DNA from 3 places in the Streptomyces sp. NPDC033180 genome. Region 3 is predicted to be linked to each of the others. Evidence: riboswitches for the same ligand, from Rfam matches in the RefSeq annotation. Region 3 holds a riboswitch; each other region holds the start of a gene.
The links. A riboswitch is a leader RNA that binds a small molecule or an ion and turns the genes downstream of it on or off. The one in region 3 is predicted to bind cobalamin.

Region 1: linked by a shared signal. The riboswitch ahead of metE (5-methyltetrahydropteroyltriglutamate--homocysteine S-methyltransferase) and the one ahead of ACZ5WE_RS02420 (ABC transporter substrate-binding protein) in region 3 are both predicted to bind cobalamin.
Region 2: linked by a shared signal. The riboswitch ahead of ACZ5WE_RS23990 (energy-coupling factor ABC transporter permease) and the one ahead of ACZ5WE_RS02420 (ABC transporter substrate-binding protein) in region 3 are both predicted to bind cobalamin.

Annotation. Positions count from the first base shown of each region.
Region 1 is NZ_JBVIPU010000009.1:112,288-116,745, forward strand. Features, by position in the region: gene aceB (malate synthase A) at 1-1,019, shown strand, start outside; gene ACZ5WE_RS24025 (3-hydroxybutyryl-CoA dehydrogenase) at 1,016-1,885, shown strand; cobalamin riboswitch at 2,109-2,326, shown strand; gene metE (5-methyltetrahydropteroyltriglutamate--homocysteine S-methyltransferase) at 2,490-4,458, shown strand, end outside.
Region 2 is NZ_JBVIPU010000009.1:103,694-108,151, reverse strand. Features, by position in the region: gene tsaD (tRNA (adenosine(37)-N6)-threonylcarbamoyltransferase complex transferase subunit TsaD) at 1-821, shown strand, start outside; gene ACZ5WE_RS24000 (GNAT family N-acetyltransferase) at 821-1,414, shown strand; partial or broken gene ACZ5WE_RS23995 (enoyl-CoA hydratase-related protein) at 1,455-1,804, shown strand; cobalamin riboswitch at 1,978-2,160, shown strand; gene ACZ5WE_RS23990 (energy-coupling factor ABC transporter permease) at 2,191-2,916, shown strand; gene ACZ5WE_RS23985 (energy-coupling factor ABC transporter substrate-binding protein) at 2,916-3,296, shown strand; gene cbiQ (cobalt ECF transporter T component CbiQ) at 3,303-4,052, shown strand; gene ACZ5WE_RS23975 (energy-coupling factor ABC transporter ATP-binding protein) at 4,049-4,458, shown strand, end outside.
Region 3 is NZ_JBVIPU010000001.1:514,943-519,400, forward strand. Features, by position in the region: gene ACZ5WE_RS02415 (FecCD family ABC transporter permease) at 1-568, opposite strand, end outside; gene ACZ5WE_RS02420 (ABC transporter substrate-binding protein) at 676-1,701, opposite strand; cobalamin riboswitch at 1,816-2,001, opposite strand; gene ACZ5WE_RS02425 (VOC family protein) at 2,034-2,513, opposite strand; gene ACZ5WE_RS02430 (helix-turn-helix transcriptional regulator) at 2,519-3,385, opposite strand; gene ACZ5WE_RS02435 (HAD family hydrolase) at 3,593-4,458, shown strand, end outside.

The DNA of each region.
Region 1 (4,458 bases), on a different contig from region 3:
ACTGCGCCCAGCGGCAGATCGACGCCGGCCACGGTCCGTACTTCTATCTGCCGAAGCTGGAGAACCGCGACGAGGCACGGCTGTGGAACGACGTGTTCGTCCTCGCCCAGGACCTCATCGGCATCCCCCGCGGCACGATTCGGGCCACCGTCCTGATCGAGACCATCACGGCGGCCGTCCAGATGGAGGAGATCCTCTACGAGCTCCGCGAGCACAGCTCGGGCCTCAACGCGGGCCGCTGGGACTACCTCTTCAGCCTCATCAGGACCTTCGGGCACCGCACCGACTTCCTGCTGCCCGACCGGGCGAAGGTCACCATGACCGCTCCCTTCATGCGCGCGTACACCGACCTCCTCGTACGCACCTGCCACAAGCGGGGCGCCCACGCGATCGGCGGCATGGCCGCCCACGTGCCCGGCAAGGACCCCGAAGCCCACCGGGCGGCCCTCGCCACGGTGCGGCTCGACAAGGAACGCGAAGTCGAGGACGGCTTCGACGGCTCATGGGTCGCCCACCCCGCGCTTGTCCCCGTATGCCGCGAGGTGTTCGACGGAGTACTCGACACCCGCCCGCACCAGATCGACCGCACCCGCGACGACGTCGAGGTGACGGCGGCCCAGCTGCTGTCCGTGCGCCGCGTCAGCGCACCACCCACGTCGGAGGGCGTGCGCACCAACATCGCGGTCGCCCTGCGCTACTTCGCCGCCTGGCTGCGCGGGCAGGGGGCCCTCGCCCTGTACGGCCTGATGGAGGACGCCGCCACGGCCGAGATCGCCCGGGTGCAGATCTGGCAGTGGCTGCGCCATCGGGTGGTGGATCGGGCGACCGTGCTCGCGCTGGTGGAGGACGAGCTCGCCGCCCTGGGGGCGCAGTACCCGTGGGCGCCCCTCGACGAGATCCGCGGTCTCTTCGAACGGAGCGCACTGGCACGCGAGTTGCCCTCGTTCTTCACCACCGACGCCTACCGCCGCCACCTCGTGGACCAGCCGCTCGTGCGCCGTTCGCAGGGACAGTCATGACCGCGGCCATCCGCCGGGTCGGTGTGGTGGGCGGGGGCCGGATGGGCGCCGGAATCGCCGAGGTGTGCGCCCGCGCCGGCCTCGACACCGTGGTGTGCGAGGCCGACGCCCTCGCCGCCCGCGCCGCCCGCGAACGCGTTGCCACGTCACTCGAACGCGCCGTCCAACGCGGCACGTTGGACCGCGCCGACGCCGAGGACGCCCTGGCCCGCATGGTCGTCACCGGCAGCCTGGACGACCTGGCCGACCGCCACCTCGTCGTCGAGGCGGTGGTCGAGGACACGGCGGCGAAGACGGAGATCTTCGCCGCCCTGGACAAGGTCGTCGAGGACCCCGGGGCGATCCTCGCCACCAACACCTCCTCCATCCCGGTCATGCGGCTGGGCATGGCGACCCATCGGGCCGACCGCGTCATCGGACTGCACTTCTTCAACCCCGCACCCGTCCTTCCCCTGGTCGAGGTCGTCTCCTCGCTGCACACAGCCGCGCAGACCGTCGCCGCCGTCGAGGACTTCGCCACGTACACGCTGGGCAAGACGGTCGTGCGGTCCAAGGACAGGGCGGGTTTCGTCGTCAACGCGCTGCTCGTGCCCTACCTCCTCTCGGCGATCCGCATGACGGAGTCCGGCTTCGCGACGGCGGCCGACGTGGACGCGGGCATGGAGCTCGGCTGCGCACACCCGATGGGCCCGCTCAAGCTGGCGGACCTGATCGGCCTGGACACGGTCGCCTCCATCGCGGCATCTCTCTACGAAGAGTTCAAGGAACCCCTGTACGCCCCGCCGCCGCTGCTCTCGCGCATGGTCGAAGCGGGGCTGCTCGGCCGCAAGAGCGGACGCGGGTTCCACCTCTACGACCGGGGCTGAGGGGCCCGGGTCCGCCGCCGGGCTGAGGGGCCCGCGGCTGCTGTGAGCGGGGCGCGGAACAGAGTGGTGATCTGTTCCGCGCCCCTTCACGTGCCCGCCCCGCCCATGTGCCCGCCCCGCCCATGTGCCCGCCCCACCCATGTGCCCGCCCCGCCCACGGGCCCGTGTCTCACCTCACGGTCCGGAATGTGATCAGTACTGCCCAAGAAGCCGACCACCCTCTAGCCTGATCGGTGCAGCTGGTTCGCCCTGCCCGCCAGGCAGACGCGTCGCAAGAGGGAACCCGGTGGGAATCCGGGACTGCCCCGCAGCGGTGAGTGGGAACGACCGCCGTCATACGCACTGGATCCGAGCCCGGGTCCGGGAAGCGACGGCCAGTAGGAATCTGCCTCGGCAGGTGTGCCCGCGAGTCCGAAGACCTGCCCGTTGCCCGTGCGTGATCCCTCACGCGCGGACATCCCGGTGACCTCGTGGGCGGGTCGGCGTACAGATCAGGTGGAGCACCACGCCGGTGGCGTGCGTTCGGTCCGCCCGGTTCGTCATCCCTTCGCGTCCGTGTCCCGTCCCCGGGATCCTCAGGAGTCATCTCGCGAAGGAGATTTCCGTGACAGCGAAGTCCGCAGCCCCGGCAGCACGGTCCACCGTGTACGGCTACCCCCGCCAGGGCCCCGACCGGGAACTGAAGAAGGCCGTCGAGGGCTATTGGAAGGGCCGCGTCACCGCCGACACCCTCCGGGAGACCGCGGCGCAGCTGCGCCGGTCCACCTGGCGGCGCCTGACCGACGCCGGCATCCACGAAGTGCCGACCGGTGACTTCTCGTACTACGACCACGTCCTGGACACCAGCGTCATGGTCGGAGCCGTCCCGCTGCGGCACCGCGAGGCCGTCGACACCGACGCGCTCGACGGCTACTTCGCGATGGCCCGCGGCACCCAGGACGTGGCGCCGCTCGAGATGACCAAGTGGTTCGACACCAACTACCACTACCTCGTGCCGGAGCTGGGCCCCGACACCGTCTTCACCTCCGACTCCACCAAGCAGGTGGACGAGCTCAGGGAGGCCGTCGCGCTCGGCCTCGCCGCCCGTCCCGTCCTTGTCGGCCCGGTCACCTATCTGCTGCTCGCCAAGCCCGCGCCCGGCGTGGCCGCCGACTTCGAGCCGCTGACGCTGCTCGACCGCCTGCTGCCCGTGTACGCGGAGGTCCTCGCCGACCTGCGCGCTGCGGGCGCCGAGTGGGTGCAGCTCGACGAGCCCGCCCTGGTCCAGGACCGCACCCCGGCCGAACTCAACACCGTTGCCCGCGCGTACCGCGACCTGGGCGCTCTCACCGACCGTCCGAAGCTGCTCGTCGCCTCCTACTTCGGCAGGCTCGGCGAGGCGCTGCCCGTGCTCGCCAAGGCTCCGGTCGAGGGCCTCGCCCTGGACTTCACGGAGTCCGCCGCCGGCCAGCTCGAGGATCTCGCCGCCGTCGGCGGGCTGCCCGGCAAGCGGCTGGTCGCGGGCGTCGTCAACGGCCGCAACATCTGGATCAACGACCTGGAGAAGTCCCTTTCCACCCTGGGCACGCTCCTGGGCCTCGCCGACCGGGTCGACGTCTGCGCGTCCTGCTCCCTGCTGCACGTCCCGCTGGACTCCACCGCCGAGCGTGACATCGACCCGCAGATCGCCCGCTGGCTGGCCTTCGCCCATCAGAAGACCACCGAGATCGCCACGCTGGCCCGCGGCCTGGCCCAGGGCACGGGGGCCATCGCGGCCGAACTGTCCGCCAACCGCGCCGATCTGGCGTCCCGCTCGGGCTCGGCTCTGACCCATGACCCGGCCGTACGCTCCCGCGTCGCCGCCGTCACGGGCGCCGACGCCCGCCGTGCGCACGCCTATCCGGAGCGTGCGGCGGCCCAGCGGACCCGCCTCGGTCTGCCGCTCCTTCCCACGACCACCATCGGCTCGTTCCCGCAGACCGCCGAACTGCGCACGGCGCGGGCCGACTTGCGTGCGGGCCGCATCGACACGGACGGCTACGAAGAGCGCATCCGCTCGGAGATCCGCGAGGTCCTCGCCTTCCAGGAGAAGGCGGGCATCGACGTCCTGGTGCACGGTGAGCCCGAACGCAACGACATGGTGCAGTACTTCGCCGAGCAGCTCACCGGCTATCTCGCCACGCAGCACGGCTGGGTCCAGTCGTACGGCACCCGCTATGTGCGCCCGCCGGTCCTCGCGGGTGACATCTCACGCCCCGAACCGATGACGGTGCGCTGGACGTCGTACGCCAACTCGCTCACCGACCGCCCCGTGAAGGGCATGCTCACCGGCCCCGTCACCATGCTCGCCTGGTCCTTCGTCCGCGACGACCAACCGCTCGGTGACACGGCACGTCAGGTGGCCCTCGCCCTGCGCGACGAGGTCAACGACCTGGAGGCGGCGGGGACTTCGGTCATCCAGGTGGACGAGCCCGCGCTGCGCGAGACGCTGCCGCTGCGCACCGCCGAGCACGCCGCGTACCTGGACTGGGCCACGGAGTCCTTCCGCCTCACCACCAGCGGCGTCCGACCGGACACACAGATCCACACCCACA
Region 2 (4,458 bases), on a different contig from region 3:
CCACGGGGCCCGGTCTGTCCGGCGCGCTGCAGGTCGGCCTCGCGGGGGCCAGGACCCTGGCCTATGGGCTCGATGTCCCGCTGTACGGGGTGCACCACCTGGCCGGGCACGTCGCCGCCGACTCGCTGGAGCACGGCCCGCTGCCCGATCCCTGCGTGGTGCTCATCGTCTCCGGCGGGCACACCTCCCTGCTGCTCGTCCGGGACCTGGCCCGCGATCCGATCGTGCACCTGGGGGACACGCTGGACGACGCGGCGGGCGAGTGCTTCGACAAGGTCGCCCGCGTCTTCGGACTGCCCTATCCGGGAGGCCCCGCCATCGACCGCGCGGCCCGGAGCGGCGACCCGCGCGCGGTGGCCTTCCCCCGCCCGCTCACCGGGCCGAAGGACGACCCGTACGCCTTCTCCTTCTCCGGCCTCAAGACCGCCGCCGCGCGCTGGGCCGAGGGGCACGCGGGCCGTGATCTTCCGGTGGCCGACGGTGCGGCCTCGCTCCAGGAGGCCGTCGCGGACGTTCTGACCCGCAAGGCGCTTGCCGCCTGCCGGGATCACGGGGTCGGAACCCTCGTCGTGGTCGGCGGAGTCGCCGCCAACTCGCGGGTGCGGTCGCTCGCCGAGGAGCGGTGCGCCGCCGCCGGGGTGCGGCTGCGCGTGCCCCCGATGACCCTGTGCACGGACAACGGCGCGATGATCGCCGCCGTCGGCGATCTGCTCGTGCGCGCCGGTGCCGAGCCCGCTCCCTGGGACGTGTCGATCGACCCGTCAGCCCCGCTGGCGTACGCGGCCCTGCAGCCGAGGGCGGCCGCGGCGAGGGCGGCCTGATGACGGCGGTCGTCCGGCTCCTGCGCGGCGAGCAACTGCTCGCGCACATCGACGCCTTGTGCACCGTCTATGCCGAAGCCTTCCGCGTGCCGCCCTGGTACGAGGACGAGGAGAGGGTGGCGGAGTTCGCGGTCCGGCTCGCGGGCGACGTACGGCGCCCCGGCTTCACCGCGGCCATCGCCCTTGAGGGGACGGACATCGCCGGGTTCACCACCGGGTGGACCACGCCCGACCCCTTTCCCGCCGACCGCTGTTACCCGCAGGCGGTGGCCGGACTCGGCGCCGAGCGCGCCCTGTCGTGGCTGTGCGGAGCCCGTGAGATAGACGAACTCGCCGTGCGCCCCACCGCGCAGGGCACCGGAATCGGGGCCGCACTCCTTGGGGCGATGGCCGCCGGTGCTCCCGACGACCGTGTCTGGCTGCTGACTTCGGTCCGGTCGGCGCAGGCCATGAGCTTCTACGACCGTCAGGGCTGGACCCAGGCGACGCATCCCTCTCCAGACGGCAAGGGCGTCGTGGTCTTCCTCGGGCCACGTCATCCCGCCCGGACTCTCGCGCTGTGCGGCGGGGAGGGGCGGGTCCCGACACTGTGACCGGGGAGTGTGCTGCCATCCACACGGCACTGGCGAAGTCCGAAGCTACCTGGACATGTACCTCAGCGACTGGTTCGCCGCATGGGACCGGCTGGGGGTGCTGCGTACCCCGACGGTCGTGGCCGTCTCCGGCTGTGCGCTCGGTGGCGGCTGGTGCCCGCCGACGAACTCCTCACAGAGGCCCTCTCCGTCGCGGAGACCGTCGCGGGGATGTCCCTGCCCGTCGCGATGATGGCGAAGGAAGCGGTGTCCCGCGCCTTCGAGACGACCCTCGCGGAGGGCGTGCGCTTCGAACGCAGCTTGTTCCACGCCGTGTTCGCGACCGCGGACCAGAGGGAGGGCATGGCCGCATGCGTCGAGAAGCGGCCCCCCGGCTTCACACACTCCTGAGACGGGGTGCTGAGCCGGTGGCGGTTCCCCGGCCTCCTGGGGAACGTGGCGCGTGCCGACCGCGCACGGGCCGAGGCACCTGGGCTGACCAGGGGCGTACGCCCTGGTCGTGTGCGCTCGCGCGTGCGACAGGTGGGGTGGTCCCGCAAGTTGTCAGTTGACTCGATTGCGCACTAGGGTCGCCACGCCTTGGTGCTCGGGAAATCGGTGTGATGCCGGTGCGGCCCTCGCCACTGTGATCGGGAAGTCCGGCTCCAGCCCTCGCGGCAGCCACTGGGTACGCGCGTACCCGGGAAGGCGGAGTCCGGTCGGTACGACCCGTCAGCCAGGAGACCGGCCAAGGCGCGTTGTCCATCCACGAGGTGCTGGAGAGGGTCTGCTTAGCCATGCACATAGCCGAGGGTTTCCTCCCACCGGCGCACGCGATCGCCTGGGGCGTTGCGTCCACGCCGTTTGTCGTCCACGGAGTCCGCTCCCTCACCCGTGAGGTCAAGGAACACCCGGAGAGCACCCTGCTCCTGGGCGCCTCCGGAGCCTTCACTTTTGTCCTTTCCGCGCTGAAAATCCCATCCGTCACGGGCAGTTGCTCGCATCCGACGGGGACCGGGCTCGGCGCGATCCTGTTCCGGCCGCCGATCATGACGGTGCTTGGCACCATCACGCTGCTGTTCCAGGCACTGCTGCTCGCCCACGGCGGGCTCACCACACTCGGCGCCAACGTCTTCTCCATGGCGATCATCGGGCCATGGGCCGGATACGCCGTCTACCGGCTCCTGAAGCGGTATGACGTGCCGCTCATGGTCGCCGTGTTCTTCGGGGCGTTCGTCGCCGACCTGTCCACGTACTGCGTCACCAGCGTCCAGCTCGCCATGGCCTTCCCCGACCCCGGCAGCGGATTCCTCGGCGCCCTGGGCAAGTTCGGCGGCATCTTCGCCGTCACGCAGATCCCCCTCGCGGTCAGCGAGGGGCTGCTCACCGTCATCGTGATGCGGCTGCTCGTGCAGTCCAGCAAGGGCGAGCTCACGCGGCTCGGCGTGCTGCTCCAGGGCAAGCGGCAGGGCCCGAAGACGGTCGAGACGACCAAGACGACGGAGACGGGGGCCAGCGCCTGATGAGTCGGAACGCGAAGATCAACACTCTGCTCCTCCTCATCGTCGCCGCCCTCGCGGTGCTGCCGTTGGCGCTCGGGCTCGGCGACGACGAGAAGGAGCCGTTCGCCGGGGCCGACGCCCAGGCCGAGACCGCGATCACGGAGATCAAGCCGGATTACGAGCCGTGGTTCTCACCGCTGTACGAACCCCCCTCCGGAGAGGTCGAGTCGGCGCTCTTCGCGCTGCAGGCGGCGCTGGGCGCGGGTGTCCTCGCGTACTACTTCGGTCTGCGCAAGGGGCGCCGCCAGGGCGCGGAGATCGCGCGGGCCGAAACCGAGGGGGCGCCCGCGGAGAAGACCGCTGACGCTCAGAGCACCCGGGCCGACACCGAACAGGTCTGACCCCCCTTGCTGCCCATCGACGCGGCGGCGCACAGCAGTCGCTGGCGCCGCCGCCACCCCGTGGACAAGGCCGTGCTCGGGCTCGGCCTCACGGTCGTGGCCGTGTCCCTGCCGCCCTGGCCGGGTGCCGCCCTCGTCCTCGTCGCCGCGCTCGCCGTGCTGCTCGGGCCCGCCGGAGTGCCGCCGCGCACACTGTGGCGTGCCTACCGCGTACCGCTCGGCTTCTGCGTCACCGGCGCCCTGACCCTGCTCGTCCAACTCGGCGGACCCGAAGGGTTCGTCACGCTCGCCGACGGCGGACCCGCGCGGGCGGCCGGACTGCTCCTGCGCACATCGGCGGCCTCGCTCGGCGTCCTGCTGTTCGCCTTCACCACGCCTCTGTCGGACCTGCTGCCCCGCCTGGTGAGGGCGGGTGTACCGGCGCCGGTCGTCGACGTGGCACTCGTCATGTACCGGATGAGCTTCCTGCTCCTGGACTCCATGAGCCGGATCCGGCAGGCGCAGGCCGCGCGCCTCGGCCACACCACCCGGGCCGCCACCTGGCGCTCCCTCGGCGGACTTGGCGCCACCGCGTTTGTGCGGGCCTTCGACCGGGCGGGCCGGCTCCAGGCCGGGCTCGCCGGCCGCGGGTACGACGGAACCCTGCGGGTGCTCGTGCCCGACGCCCGGATCTCACGGAGCTTCGTGGCCGCCAGCACGGTCCTCCTCATGGGCCTGGTGGCCCTCACCCTCGTACTGGAAAGGCTTCTTCCATGAGCGAGCCGAGCGAGCCCAGCGCTCCTCGCGAGCCGAGCGGGCCCTTGGTCGCTCTGCGCGGCGCTTCCTACGCGTACGACGACGGGCCCACCGTGCTCAGCGGTCTGGACTTCGACGTCACCGAGGGCCGTGCGCTCGCGCTCCTCGGCCGCAACGGCAGCGGCAAGACCACCCTGATGCGGCTACTGAGCGGCGGACTGCGCCCGGACCAGGGCGAGTTGACGCTCGGGGGTGCTCCCGTGACATACGACCGCAAGGGGCTCACCCGGCTGCGCACCACCGTTCAGCTGGTCGTCCAGGACCCCGACGACCAGCTGTTCGCCGCATCGGTCGAGCAGGACGTGTCCTTCGGGCCGCTGAATCTGGGGCTGCCGGACGGCGAGGTGCGCGCCCGCGTCGCAGAGGC
Region 3 (4,458 bases):
CGAGCAGCCAGAACAGGACACTCCGCGTCGTCTCCGCGTCGCCCGACGTCAGGATCACGAACGAGGTGAGCGCCGAGAACAACTGCATCGCCGCCACACCGGACAGCACCACCCTGTCGGCGCTCGCGCCCAGGGTGTGGCTGAGCAGCAGGACCAGTGCGAAGGAGCAGACGGCTCCGACGAAGGCGCCCGCCGAGACCGAAACCACTCCCCCGCCCACCCCCAGGACGACGATCGCGACCGCGCCCGTGGACGCCCCCGAGGAGACGCCGAGCACGAAGGGATCGGCGAGTGGATTGCGCAGGACGGACTGGAGGACCGTGCCGCAGACGGCGAGGCCCGCGCCGCAGACCGCCGCGAGGAGCGTGCGCGGCATGCGCAGGTTCCAGACGATGCCGTCCCGGATGGGCGTCAGCCGCGCCTCTCCCCAGCCGAGGTGGGCCGCGACCGCCGACCACACGTCCGGTACGGAGATGTCCGCGGGGCCGATGGTGACGGCCACCGCCACGGAGAGGGGGAGGGCGGCAAGGCCTGCCGTCCAGAGCACCACGTGACGCCAGAACACCATGTGACGCCGGAGCACCATGTGACGCCGGAGCACCACGCGACGCCGGAGCACCACGCGACGCCGGAGCAGCTTGTGGCGTATGCCGCCCGGGGCGCCCGCGGCACCCGTCACTTGGCGAGACCGAACTCGCGCAACGCGTCGGCGACTTGCTCCATGCCGTCCACCGTGCGGATCGTCGGGTTCATGGCCTGGCCGCTCAGCAGCACGTACCGCTTCTTCTTCACGGCGGTCAGGTTCTTGGTGACCGGGTTGGATTCCAGGAACTCGATCTTCTTCTTCGCGCTCTCGGCCGTCTGCGACTTGCGGGTGAGGTCGCCGATGACCAGGACGTCCGGGTCGCGGTCCGCCACCGTCTCCCAGTTGATCTGGGGCCACTCGTCCCGGGTGTCGTCGAAGACGTTCTTCACGCCGAGTTCACGCGTGATGATGCCCGGGGCTCCGCAGCAGCCCGCGATGTAGGGCGCGTCGGAGTTGGCGAACCAGTAGAGGAGCGTCGTGTCGGACGCGTCAGCCTTCTTGATCGCCCTACTCGCCTTCGCCACCCTGCCCTTCAGGTCCGCGATCAGCCGTTCCCCGCGCTTCTCGACCCCGAACGCCTTGGCCAGGTCCCGCACTTCGCCGTACACCGTGCCCATGGTCAGCGTCTCGACGCGGCGGCCGTCGCCGTCGCCGCTGTTGTCCTTGCCCGCGCAGTCCGAGGGCGAGACATAGGCGGGTACGCCGAGTTCGGTGAACTTGGCGCGGTCGGCGACGCCGCCCTTGCTGACCGTCGCCAGGAAGGAAGCGGTCACGAAGTCCGGTTCCTGGGCGAGGACCTTCTCGAAGGAGGGGTAGCTGTCGGCGAGCCGGTCGACCTTGGCGTTGTCCTTCTCCAGACCCTTGAGCACCGGATCCGTCCAGGTGCCGGTGCCGGCCATGCGGTCCGCGAGGCCGAGCGAGAGCAGGATTTCCGTGGAGCCCTGGTCGAGGGAGACCGCCCGCCGCGGCGGCGCCTTGATCTCCGCCTTCTTGCCGCAGGAGGTGAGGGTCAGTGGGTAGCCCTCGGCCTTCCCGCCCCCGCCGGAGGTGGTCGAAGAGCCGCCTCCGCACGAGGTCAGCGTGACGGCCAGGGCCGCGGCGAGGAGGACGGGCACTCGTACACGACGGGCCGAACTACGTACACGACGGGCGGTGGAGGACACACGATCCCTTGAGTCTCACGGCTCATACGCGGAGCCTGGCCTGCTTCGTCACCTCCGCCGCCCGGTGCGCGGGCGAAGGTGCCAGCAGGTCTTCGGACTCGGGGATCGGCCGGGCGGGGCGCCTTCCCAGGCGTCCGTGGACGCCCAGTGGCCGTGGCCCCGCCCGTTCCCCCTCACCGCTGCGCGTCAGTTCCGGATTCGCACCGGATTCCCTGGCCCTGGTGTGGGTTGACTGGCGCTCGCAAGCTATCACGCGGGGTCACGCCGCCTGCCATCACGCGAGGTCAGGACGCCTTCTCGGGCCTCGGTGCGCCGCGGTAGGTGCCGAAGGACCACTTGTTGCCCTCGGGGTCGGCGATCCCGAACTCCCTGCTGCCGTAGGGCTGGTCCTCGATCTCACGGATGATCTTCACCCCCGCGGCGGTGAGCCGCTGGTAGAGGTCGTCCACGTGGTCGGTGACGACGTACGCGCCGAAGGTGCCCGGCTGCAGGCACCACTCCTGGGACTTCTCGTCGTACGAGCCGAGCATGATGGCGCCGCCTTCGGGCCAGTCGAGCTCGGCGTGGGCCACGCGGTCGCCGTCCTCGTAGACGGCGGTGCGCAGGAAGCCGACCGTGCCGACCAGGAAGTCGATCAGGGCGGGGGCGTCGTGGGCCTGGAGCGTCGGCCAGACGTCGGGGGCACGCCCGGCGGAGGCGGAGGCGGACGTCGAGGTTGAGGTGGTGCTCGGCTGGGGCTGCGGCTGGTTCTCGGTGGTGTTCATGGGACCTACTCTTCGCCCCCGCCATGGCTCCCGGCTTGGATATTCCGGCACTCCTCGGCCAGCCAGCCGCTGGGGCTCACGCCGGTGTACTGCTGGAAGTCCCGCACCAGGTGGGAGTGGTCGTAGTAACCGCAGTCCGCGGCGACGCGGGCCAGGTCGGGGGCTGCGCCCGCCGCGACAGGGCGTACGACGGCGTTGCGTGCGCGCTGGAAGCGCATCAGGCGTCCTGCCTGCTTGGGGGTCAGGCCCGTCTCGGCGCGGAAGAGCGTGGTGAGGCGGCGTTCGCTGAGCGCGACGTGCCGGGAGAGTCCGCGCAGGGTGCCGACGCCCCGGTGCCGGGCGAGCCAGGCCCAGGCCTCGGCGACCTCGGGGCGTACGGATCCCGCGGTCCGGTCATCGGCCGCGCGCTGCCTCAAGTAGGCGGACAGGGAGGCGAACCGCTCCTCCCAGCTGCCCTGCTCGCACAACAGCTCCCGTACGTCGACGGCGCGGCGTCCCATCACCTCCGCGCCGGGGGTCAGCAGGTCGCCGGCCAGTTCCGCGGCCGGTACGCCGAACAGGGCGCGGGCGGCGAGCGGGTGCACGGCGAGCTGGATGCCCGCCTCGTGCTCGGGCCTGACGACGTACGCCGGGGACTGGTGCAGGCCGCCGAGGACGATGTCCGTGCGGGTGGCGTCGCGGCCGCCCGCCTGCTCGGGGGTGAGGCCGGTGACGACGGGGCCGTCCAGCGAGAAGATCAGCGTCAGGTACGGGGACGGCAGGCCGCGGTGCAGGCCGGGCAGCTCGCCCTTCGTGCGGTAGCCGACGGCGGACACCACCATGCCGTCGAGCCGCGGTGCGGCCCGGACGAACTCCCGGGAGACGCTCTCCATGCCTTCCAGTATGCGATGGACGCCGCTCCGAAGCAGGTCCGAAGGCAGGCCCGAAAGCCTGCCGGGCGTCCGACTCGCCTACCCGCGCACGGGCGTCCCATGCCCGTTCCGTCCAGTGATGCCGATCATGGGAATCCGCCGCCTGACCTCATACGATGACCCGCCGCTCCGGACGGGGCGCAGACCGCTCTCAGGGGGCACACAACCATGGCAGTAAAGGCAAAAGGCAAGCTGGCCGTCATCGGCACGGCGGGCGCGCTCACCGCGGCCGTACTCGCGGGCACGGCGTTCTGGCCGAGCACGGACGCGACGGCGGCGGACGCCTCCGCGAGGTCGGCCAGGACGGCGGCCAAGGCCGCGGCCGAGCTGAAGCACTGGCCCAAGCCGGTCGCGGCGAAGCTGGGCAAGGTCATCGCGAAGAACGAGGACAAGGGCGCGTACGCCGTCTTCGACGCGGACAACACGACGTACCGCAACGACCTGGAGGAGTCCCTCCTGCCCTTCCTGGAGATGAAGGGGGTGCTGACCCGCAAGTCGATGGACCCGTCCCTGAAGATCATCCCCTTCAAGGACACGGCGAAGCACAAGGAGAGCCTCTACAGCTACTACAACCGGCTCTGCGAGGTCGACGACCAGGTCTGCTATCCGTGGGCCGCGCAGATCTTCTCGGGCTTCACGCTGAAGGAGCTCAAGGGGTACGTCGACGAACTCCTCGCCCACGACAAGCCGATCCCCGCCGAGTACTACGAGGACGGGAAGTTGACCAAGACCGAGGTCAAGACGCCCGAGTTCTTCACCGGCATGCAGGAGCTCCACAAGTCGTTGCGGGCACACGGCATCGAGGTCCACGTCGTCAGCGCGGCCAGCGAGGACCTCGTACGCATGGTCCTCTCCGACCCCAAGTACGGCTACAACGTGAAGCCCGAGAACGTCATCGGTGTCGGCCTGCAGCTCAAGGACCGCAAGACGGGCGAGGTCACCAGCTCCCGCAAGGAGATCGCGGAGGGCCGCTTCGACGAGAAGAAGCTCGCGGGGCATGAGCTGACGCCGAACCTGTGGGCGCCGTTGACCTG